DNA from 2 places in the Nocardia sp. NPDC052254 genome. Region 1 is predicted to be linked to the other one. Evidence: riboswitches for the same ligand, from Rfam matches in the RefSeq annotation. Region 1 holds a riboswitch; the other holds the start of a gene.
The links. A riboswitch is a leader RNA that binds a small molecule or an ion and turns the genes downstream of it on or off. The one in region 1 is predicted to bind thiamine pyrophosphate.

Region 1 (4,414 bases):
GCGTTGTCGATGATTCGGTTGACGATCATCTCCTCCGTCTCCGGCGCGACCTCCACCGGATCGGTGGCAACTTCGGCGATCCGCCACGCGAGGTGTTCCTCACGGGGGAACACCTCAGCGGAACGGTGCGTACGGACGAGATGGTTCTTCACAATCACAGACCTCCGAGACCGGGTTTATTCGCTTGATTCGCACGCTACCGACGCAACGGCCGGGCCGAAATACCACACAGTTGCCTAATTTTGCGGAAGCGATTCAGCAAATCTGCAAAAGTTGTGTAAATGCGGAGTGCTACATTTCGGACATGCAGAAGATGTACGTGGGAGGACGTCTGCGGACGCTGCGTGAGCAGCGCGAGCTCTCTCAGACCGGACTCGCGAAGGCGCTGGGGTTATCGGTGAGCTACATCAACCAGCTCGAAAACGATCAGCGCCCGCTCACCGTGCCGGTGCTGATGCGGCTGAATACGACGTTCGATCTGGAGATGGGTTTTTTCGCCCAGGACACCGATGCGCGACTGCTCGCCGATCTGCAGGAGGTGTTCGCCGAGGATCCCGACGCGTCGACGGTGTCGGTGAGCGAACTCGACGATCTGGTCTCACGCGCGCCGGTCGCGGCACGACTGCTCGTCGGCATGCACCGCCGCCTGCGCGGAGCCACCGAACAGCTCGAGCAATTCGCGGCCGGCATCGACAGCTCGGCGTTCGACCCCACGACGGTGATGCCCTACGAAGACGTTCGCGACTTCTTCTACGACCAGCGCAATCACATCCCCGCTCTCGACGAGGCGGCCGAAGAACTGTTCGATCGCCGGCAGTTCTCGCTCGGTGGCCTGGATCTGCAACTGGCACGGTTGTTGCGCGACGAACACGATGTCACCGTCCGGATCCGCACCGACCAGCCCGGCACGCACGGACCCAAACGCGTCTACGACTCCCAGTCCCGCACAATCACACTCGCGCGTCGTCTGCAACCGGGACAGCGCGCATTCCAGCTCGCCACACAACTGGCCTACCTGACCCAGAACGCCACGATCGAGAACATCATCGCCCGCGCGGATTCGCTGCCGACCGAATCCCGCGGGCTGCTGCGCATCGGTCTCGCGAACTACTTCGCCGGGGCACTCATCCTGCCGTACAGGCAATTTCGTGACTCGGCGGAGAGTCTGCACTACGACATCGGTCTGCTCTCCACAAAATTCGAGGTCGGATTCGAAACCGTATGCCATCGCCTGTCGACCCTGCAGCGGCCCGGCAGCCGGGGCGTCCCCTTCATCTTCGTGCGCACCGACCGCGCCGGAAACATCTCGAAACGTCAGTCCGCCACCGCATTCCACTTCTCCCGGGTCGGCGGCAGCTGCCCGCTGTGGGTGGTCCACGAGGCGTTCGCCACCCCAGGGCGCATCCGTACCCAGATCGCCGAGATGCCCGACGGGCGCAGGTATCTGTGGCTGGCGCGCACCACCGACGAGAGCGCGCCCGGCTACCTGTCCCCCACCCGGGAATTCGCCATCGGACTGGGCTGCGATCTGGCGTTCGCCGAGAAGCTCGTCTACTCACACGGTCTGCCGATTCACGACGACAGTTCGGCGGTTCCGATCGGCGCCGGATGCAAGATCTGCGAACGGCCCGACTGCGCCCAGCGCGCGTTCCCGCAACTGGGACGGCCCATCCGCGTCGACGAGAATCGCGCGGCCACGATCCCCTACACGCCCGACGACCGCCCAGCGCATGACCGGTGATCGCATGCACCGGTGGCAGGGGTCAGGGCCACAGCGTTCGATAGGGTGATCCTGGACTCGACACGGGGTGCCGGAAATGGCTGAGAGAAGACCCGTCGAACCTGATCTCGATCATGCGAGCGAAGGGATGCCGAGCAGGAGCGGAACTCTGGTCCCATGCTGCCGCGCAACTCTTCCACAAGAGGGAAGTTGGCCAGATGTCATTGAACAACGAGACCGTTCTCGTCACCGGAGCCGGACGCGGCCTCGGGCGGCACATCGCACAGGCATTCGCGAATCAGGGCGCGACCGTGGTGATCAACTATCGGCACAGCCAACAGGACGCGCACGCCCTGGCCGAAGGCATCGGCCCGAACCGCGCCGTCGCCCTCCAGGCCGACGTCACCGATCGCAGTCAGGTCGACGCCATGTTCGCCCGAGCGCGGGAAGATCTGGGTCGCCCGATCACCACGGTGATCAACAACGCCCTGCCCGATTTCGCCTTCAACGGCGACGCCCGCCGCAAGGCCGACGAGATCGACTACCGCGACTTCACCGCGCAACTGGATGGGGTCCTCGCCGGCGCGGTACACACCACCCAGGCAGCACTTCCAGGAATGCGGGAGTCCGGCGGCGGCACCGTCGTCAACATCGGTACCAACCTCTTCCAGCACCCCGTGGTGCCGTACCACGACTACACCGCCGCCAAGGCTGCCCTACTGTCGCTGACGCGCACCTTCGCCGCCGACCTCGGACCGGAAGGCATCCGCGTCAACATGGTTTCCGGCGGACTGCTCCGAACCACCGATGCCTCGGCCGCCACGCCCGACGACGTGTTCGACATGATCGCCGCCGCCACCCCGCTCCGAAAGGTCACCACCCCAGACGATTTCGCTGCGGCGGTGCTGTTCTTCGCCTCCGACTGGTCACGGGCGGTCACCGGCCAGAACCTCGTGGTCGACGGTGGACTGGTGATGAACTGAGGGTCGTGTCTCGCACACCACGATCTGGACGTACCAGCTACCCGACGCCAAGACGTGAAGGCGTGCTCTTCCACCAACCGGGCCGAGCGAATTCCACGCTCAGCAAGACTGAGCGGGCGCGAAGGCCGTAGCGGAGTGCCCCACGGCAACCGGGCTTCCCTGCCCGTATGTTCGGTGGGGTCATGGTGATTTTCTTGCTCGCGCTCGCGGGCTTTGCGCTTCTGGACTCGCTCGATGTTCTGCTGGTGGGGGTTACGACCGCGGTGGTCCTCGACAGCCGACTGAGTCGGCGGTCTCCGATACCGGGCGCGGCGAGCTTCCTGCTCGGGGTCTTCGCTGTGACCACGGCGTTCGGTATATGTACGGTGCTCGGGCTGCATTTCCTCACCGACCTGGTCCACTTCGAGCTGACACCGACGCTTCGCTACAGCGGTGAGCTCGTCATCGGTGCCGCGCTTCTGCTTCTCGGCAGCATCCGTCTGTCCGGCCGAACACCGACGCCGCCACCCTGGGCATTGGAAGCGCGCCGACGGCCGTGGCTGCTGGGACTGATGGGCGCCGGCATCGGACTGGGTCAGGCACCGACCGCAGTTCCGTACCTGGCTGCGCTGGCGATGATCTCGACGAGGGATCCTCGACCGGACCTGTGGCCGGTGATCGTCGTCGTCTACTGCGGCATCGCCCTGCTACCCCCGGCACTGGTGGTATTCACCGCCACCCGACGTTCCCCGCGGGCACAGCGTCTCTACCGCGGCCTCGTTCGAAAACTCAGCCGATTCGGACCGATCTCGATCCGGATCCTGTTCCTGGCATTCGGCGCGGCACTCGTCCTCGACGCGATCAGGAACTACTCATCGCTGTAGAAGAACGCTGTGGAAGAACCGGGCGCCGGCACGCTTCTGGGCTGCGACAAGCGGGCGGAATCGCCGGACACCAGCCCGGTTGCCCGATCCTCCAGGCGATCATGTGATCGGTGCGGACGCCAAGTCCACTGTGCCCGAACAGAATTTCCCGAGCGATCACCACCGGGGTCACGGTGTCCAATCCTGCCAACCGCGCACGTCACGAGTTTCCGTCGCCGGGTCGCAGGTTCGGAGGCAAGACACGCCGGGGTGAGCGGACGTGTCGGCCGATAGCGGCGGTGCGCCTACGGTGGTCGCGTCGGGTTGTCTGCCCGGCGTCGCGCGTGAGCGCGGTAGGCCTGTCGATCACCTTGTCCAGGAATTCTCTTGCGCTGTCACGGGGAGAGCCAGGCCTCGTGGCGGCCACGACCGGATCGGTATGACACCCCAGGAGGTCGAAAATGCGTGTTACTCGTTCTGCCCGGCCCCTTGTGCCCGCAGCCTTGCTCGCCGCCGCCACGGTGACAGTGTGGGCACCGACGGCCGCCGCCGAGCGGCCGGGTCCGCTGCCGATCTACACCTGCGACATCGACGAGCAAGGGTTCGGTGTGGTGCAACTCGATGGCACCAAGGCCATCACGGGGCAGAACTGCCAGGCCGGCCCGGGTTCGCCCACCAGCGGGAAGATTGAGGATGCCACGGTCATCCAGCCCCGGGACGACGATCTTGCCTACATCTGCAACGGCACGGTGTTCGTCCACGAGAACATCCTCAACGGTCAGTTGGAAGTGACAACCGATCGTTGCCGCATCCCCGGGCAGCAGTGACGAATTCGGGTACGTGTTCGTATCTGGGTCTGCCCGGCGTCG
Region 2 (4,414 bases), on a different contig from region 1:
CCCCGCGCAGATGCTGGCCCACCTGACCGTCAACGGCGCCGCCGTCCGGCCCGGAGATCTGTTCGCCTCCGGAACGATCTCCGGGCCGGAGCGCCGGCAGAGCGGTTCGTTCATCGAATTGTCCGGTAACGGAAGCGAACCCATCGAGGTGGGCGGCGAAGCACGCACCTTCCTGGCCGACGGCGACTCCGTCACCATCACCGCCACGGCTCCCGGCCCGGCCGGAGCACGGATCGCACTGGGCGAGGTCAGCGGGCATGTCCTCACCGCCCGGCGCTGCTAGCCGGTACCCGGTCGAGCCACCGTCCGGAAGCCCGTTTCCTCGATCACGATCACGCCCGGGCTGTCCAACCGTCCGGCCTCGTAGACGGCCTCGTCGAGATGGGTCGACATCAACAGCATCCATGCCTGCCAAGGCGTTCCCGCCCCCAACGGCCCGCCGGAATTCGCCGACAACCGGGTGTAGTAATCGCGCAACTGCTGTTCGGTCACCGCGAACACCAACGGGGGTTCGACCGGTTCCCCACCGACTGCCGTGATCAGCAATCGCCGCGCATCATCCCGGTCGATCCGGTACCCGGCTTCCGTACCGGCGCGAATCACCGACTCGATGAGCTCATCGGCACTGGGTTCAGACTTGTCCACGGCATGCTCCTCCAGGAAACGCAGTGATCACCTGGCCGTTCTCGGCCACGATCACGGTGGGCTGAACCGTCTTCACGATCGCTCCGGTGACATGGTTGACCAGATAGATCTGGCCGGTGTAACAGTACTTGCCGGAGCCCTGCGGGCCGTGCCAGTCGGGGGCGTCGTGCGCCTTGGCGATCGCCATATCGGCGATGTCGCGCCAATTTCGACCTTCGATATCCGCGAGCCCCTCCCACTCGGCCATATGCCTGTCCTGAATGTGCCGATATCCGTAATCCTTGTTCCCGCACAGCAGTTTCCAGTTGCCGTAGGTGGTGACCACCTTCGATTCGTTCGTGCTGATCCCACAGGCACCCCAGGGAAACGAGGCGTGCGCCACCGGATCCGGAGCGAAAAGAACCATCGGAGCGACCAACGCTGCCGCGGCCATGACGAATGCGCGAATCTTCATATCGACTCCCCCATCGAGCACCGAACGGTGCTGTTCGGTGTGATCACGCCCCCTGCGGTGATCACACCGAACAGCATAGACCGGTTGGCGACATACGCCTATCGAATATCCGGCCGGGCCGCGAAATCAGTTGCCGGCACCGTGATTCGGGTTGGTGCAGATCGTGCCCTCACACGGCACCTGCGAACCGTCCCCGTTCGGGTTCGGCATCGTATTCCCGCCGTTCTCATCCGGATTCGGACCCGCACCATGATTCGGGTTCGTACAGATCGTCCCCTCACACGGCACCACCGAACCGTCCCCGTTCGGATTCGGCATCGTATTCCCGCCGTTCTCATCCGGATTCGGACCCGCACCATGATTCGGGTTCGTACAGATCGTGCCCTCACAGGGAGTGGTGGGCGCGGGCTGCTGATCGGAATTCTTTGCGGTCGTGGGTGTTCCGGTGTTTCCGGCGGTGGTGGTCGCCGCCGCGGTTGTCGTCGGTGCGGGTTTGGTGGTGGTCGTGGTCTCCGATGCCGAGTCGTTCGAACACGCGGCGCCGAACAGCGACAGTGCGGCTATCGCGGTGAACACAGCTAGTCGAGTCATCGTCCGATGATCACATGTGCTCGATCGACAGCCTCGCATCCCGGACATACCGGCGATCCATATTTCCGGACGATCCCGCGGACGAGCCGAGCCCGCTGCCTGCGGTTTCTCGTCCCGCCGCAGCTCGAGGGCGAGTGACGCCTCCGGGTGGTGCGGAGTACCCTCGGCCCGGAACAACATTTTGCCAACGGGGGCTCGCACCAGCGGGCTGAGAGGACGGCTAGCCCATTCGGGCGGATACAGGGCCGTCGACCGTACGAACCTGACCGGGTAATGCCGGCGTAGGGAGGATCGATCTCACATGTCGTCGAACCATGTCACCACCGGCCCGATCGCGGGCAGCGTCAAACACTATGCGCAGGTCGAAGCGGATGCGACGACGCTGCGCATTCCCGTTCGCCGAATCAACCTCACCAACGGCGAGCACTTCGACGTCTACGACACCTCGGGCCCGTACACCGATGATTCGGCCACCATCGACCTCGACGCGGGTCTGCCGAAGTTGCGGGACGGCTGGGCCAAACCCGAGAGTGCCGGACCGCGTACCCAACTGGCCTGGGCCAGAGCCGGAATCATCACCGCCGAGATGCGCTATATCGCTGCCCGCGAAGGGGTTTCGCCCACGCTGGTGCGCGATGAGGTGGCAGCCGGGCGCGCGGTGATCCCGGCCAACCACAATCACCCCGAATCCGAGCCGATGATCATCGGCAAGAAGTTCGCGGTGAAGATCAACGCCAATATCGGTAATTCGGCGGTGACCTCCTCGATCGCCGAGGAGGTCGAGAAGATGGTGTGGGCCACGCGCTGGGGCGCCGACACCATCATGGATCTGTCCACCGGCAAGAACATCCACGAGACCCGCGAGTGGATCCTGCGCAACTCCCCGGTCCCGGTCGGCACGGTGCCGATCTATCAGGCGCTGGAGAAGGTGAACGGCGACCCGACCCAGCTGACCTGGGAGATCTATCGCGACACGGTCATCGAGCAGGCCGAGCAGGGCGTGGACTACATGACCGTGCACGCGGGCGTCCTGCTGCGCTACGTCCCGCTCACCGCCAAGCGTGTGACCGGCATCGTGTCGCGCGGTGGATCCATCATGGCGGCGTGGTGCCTGGCCCATCACCAGGAATCGTTCCTGTACACGAATTTCGCCGAGCTGTGCGAGATCCTGGCGCGCTACGACATCACCTTCTCCCTGGGTGACGGTCTGCGCCCGGGGTCGATCGCCGACGCCAACGACGCGGCCCAGCTCGCCGAGCTGCGCACCCTGGGTGAGCTCACCACGATCGCGAAATCCCATGGCGTGCAGGTGATGATCGAGGGCCCCGGCCATGTGCCCATGCACAAGATCGTGGAGAACGTGCGGCTGGAGGAGGAATGGTGCGAGGAGGCGCCGTTCTACACCCTCGGCCCGCTGGCGACCGATATCGCTCCCGCCTACGACCACATCACCTCGGCGATCGGCGCGGCGATCATCGCGCAGGCGGGTACCGCCATGCTCTGCTACGTCACACCCAAGGAGCATCTCGGCCTGCCCAACCGCGATGATGTGAAGGTCGGCGTGATCACCTACAAGATCGCGGCGCACTCGGCCGATCTCGCCAAGGGGCATCCCCGTGCGCAGGAGCGCGACGACGCGTTGTCCAAGGCGCGCTTCGAATTCCGCTGGCACGACCAGTTCGCACTGTCGTTGGACCCCGACACCGCGCGGGAGTACCACGACGAGACCCTGCCCGCCGAACCGGCCAAGACCGCGCACTTCTGTTCGATGTGTGGCCCCAAGTTCTGCTCGATGCGTATTTCCGCCGATGTGCGCGAGTACGCGGAGAAGCAGGGCCTCACCGATGTGGCGGCGATCGAGGCCGGTATGGCGGAGAAGTCCGCGGAGTTCGCCGATGCGGGCGGCAAGGTCTACCTGCCGGTCGTGTCCTGATATTTCCCCAGCCGTAGCGGCGAAAGCCGTTGCGCTGCTCGCGTCGACGCCTGCCGCCGCCACGGCGGGCGTCGGCGCGGCAGATGTGGTGCCCGGCGCCGCCCGCGCCGATCACGCGATATCGGTGAGTGCCCCGATGCCGGCCAGGATGACCCGCAGGCCGTGGCCGAATTCGGCATCGGGCTCCGCGGTGGCCTGACCGATCACCATCTGCGCGGTGCGCGGATAGCGATCGGCGTCGACCACCTGCCCGATCTGCGTGTAGGGGTTGTCGGCACCGTAGTCCACACCGGTGCGCGCCTGCTCCTCGATGACGAAACCGATCGTGTAATGCAGCACGATCGGAAACACACGACCGGCGTCGACGGCCGTGAAACCCGCGTCCTCCAGAGTGCGCAACGTCAATTCCGTTGTCCGCCACATGGAATCGTCGCTGACATTGGTTCCGGCCAGTAGCCGGCCACCGTCGCGATGCCGCAACATCGCGGTGCGCAGCCGGGCCGCCAGTTCCGCGGTCCAGTCCTGCCAGGACACGTCCCGGCGCGGGGCCTCGACCCCGGAGACGGCATCGACGAAGACCGCGCGCGCCATCACGTCCAGCAGCTCCCGCTTGTTCTTCACATGCCAATACAGCGCGGGTGCTTGCACATTCAGCGCTGTCGCGACCTTGCGCATGGTCAGGCCGTCGAGGCCCCCTTGGTCCAGCAGCTCCAGCGCCGCCGCACCGATGACCTCGGCATCGAGTTTCATCGCATCTCCTCGTTCATTCCTTGACAGCTTAACAATGTTCT

Region 2: it holds a riboswitch for thiamine pyrophosphate, as region 1 does, so the genes downstream of both, thiC (phosphomethylpyrimidine synthase ThiC) here and AB0L57_RS03975 (3-oxoacyl-ACP reductase) in region 1, are expected to answer to the same signal.

What each region holds. Positions count from the first base shown of each region.
Region 1 is NZ_JBFAUW010000001.1:855,440-859,853, forward strand. Features, by position in the region: gene prpD (2-methylcitrate dehydratase PrpD) at 1-152, opposite strand, end outside; gene AB0L57_RS03970 (short-chain fatty acyl-CoA regulator family protein) at 305-1,741, shown strand; TPP riboswitch at 1,795-1,886, shown strand; gene AB0L57_RS03975 (3-oxoacyl-ACP reductase) at 1,939-2,703, shown strand; gene AB0L57_RS03980 (GAP family protein) at 2,886-3,566, shown strand; gene AB0L57_RS03985 (hypothetical protein) at 4,007-4,372, shown strand.
Region 2 is NZ_JBFAUW010000002.1:892,239-896,652, reverse strand. Features, by position in the region: gene fahA (fumarylacetoacetase) at 1-283, shown strand, start outside; gene AB0L57_RS09000 (hypothetical protein) at 280-645, opposite strand; gene AB0L57_RS08995 (hypothetical protein) at 632-1,099, opposite strand; partial or broken gene AB0L57_RS08990 (hypothetical protein) at 1,226-1,492, opposite strand; gene AB0L57_RS08985 (hypothetical protein) at 1,533-1,700, shown strand; TPP riboswitch at 1,868-1,995, shown strand; gene thiC (phosphomethylpyrimidine synthase ThiC) at 1,992-3,623, shown strand; gene AB0L57_RS08975 (TetR/AcrR family transcriptional regulator C-terminal domain-containing protein) at 3,735-4,373, opposite strand.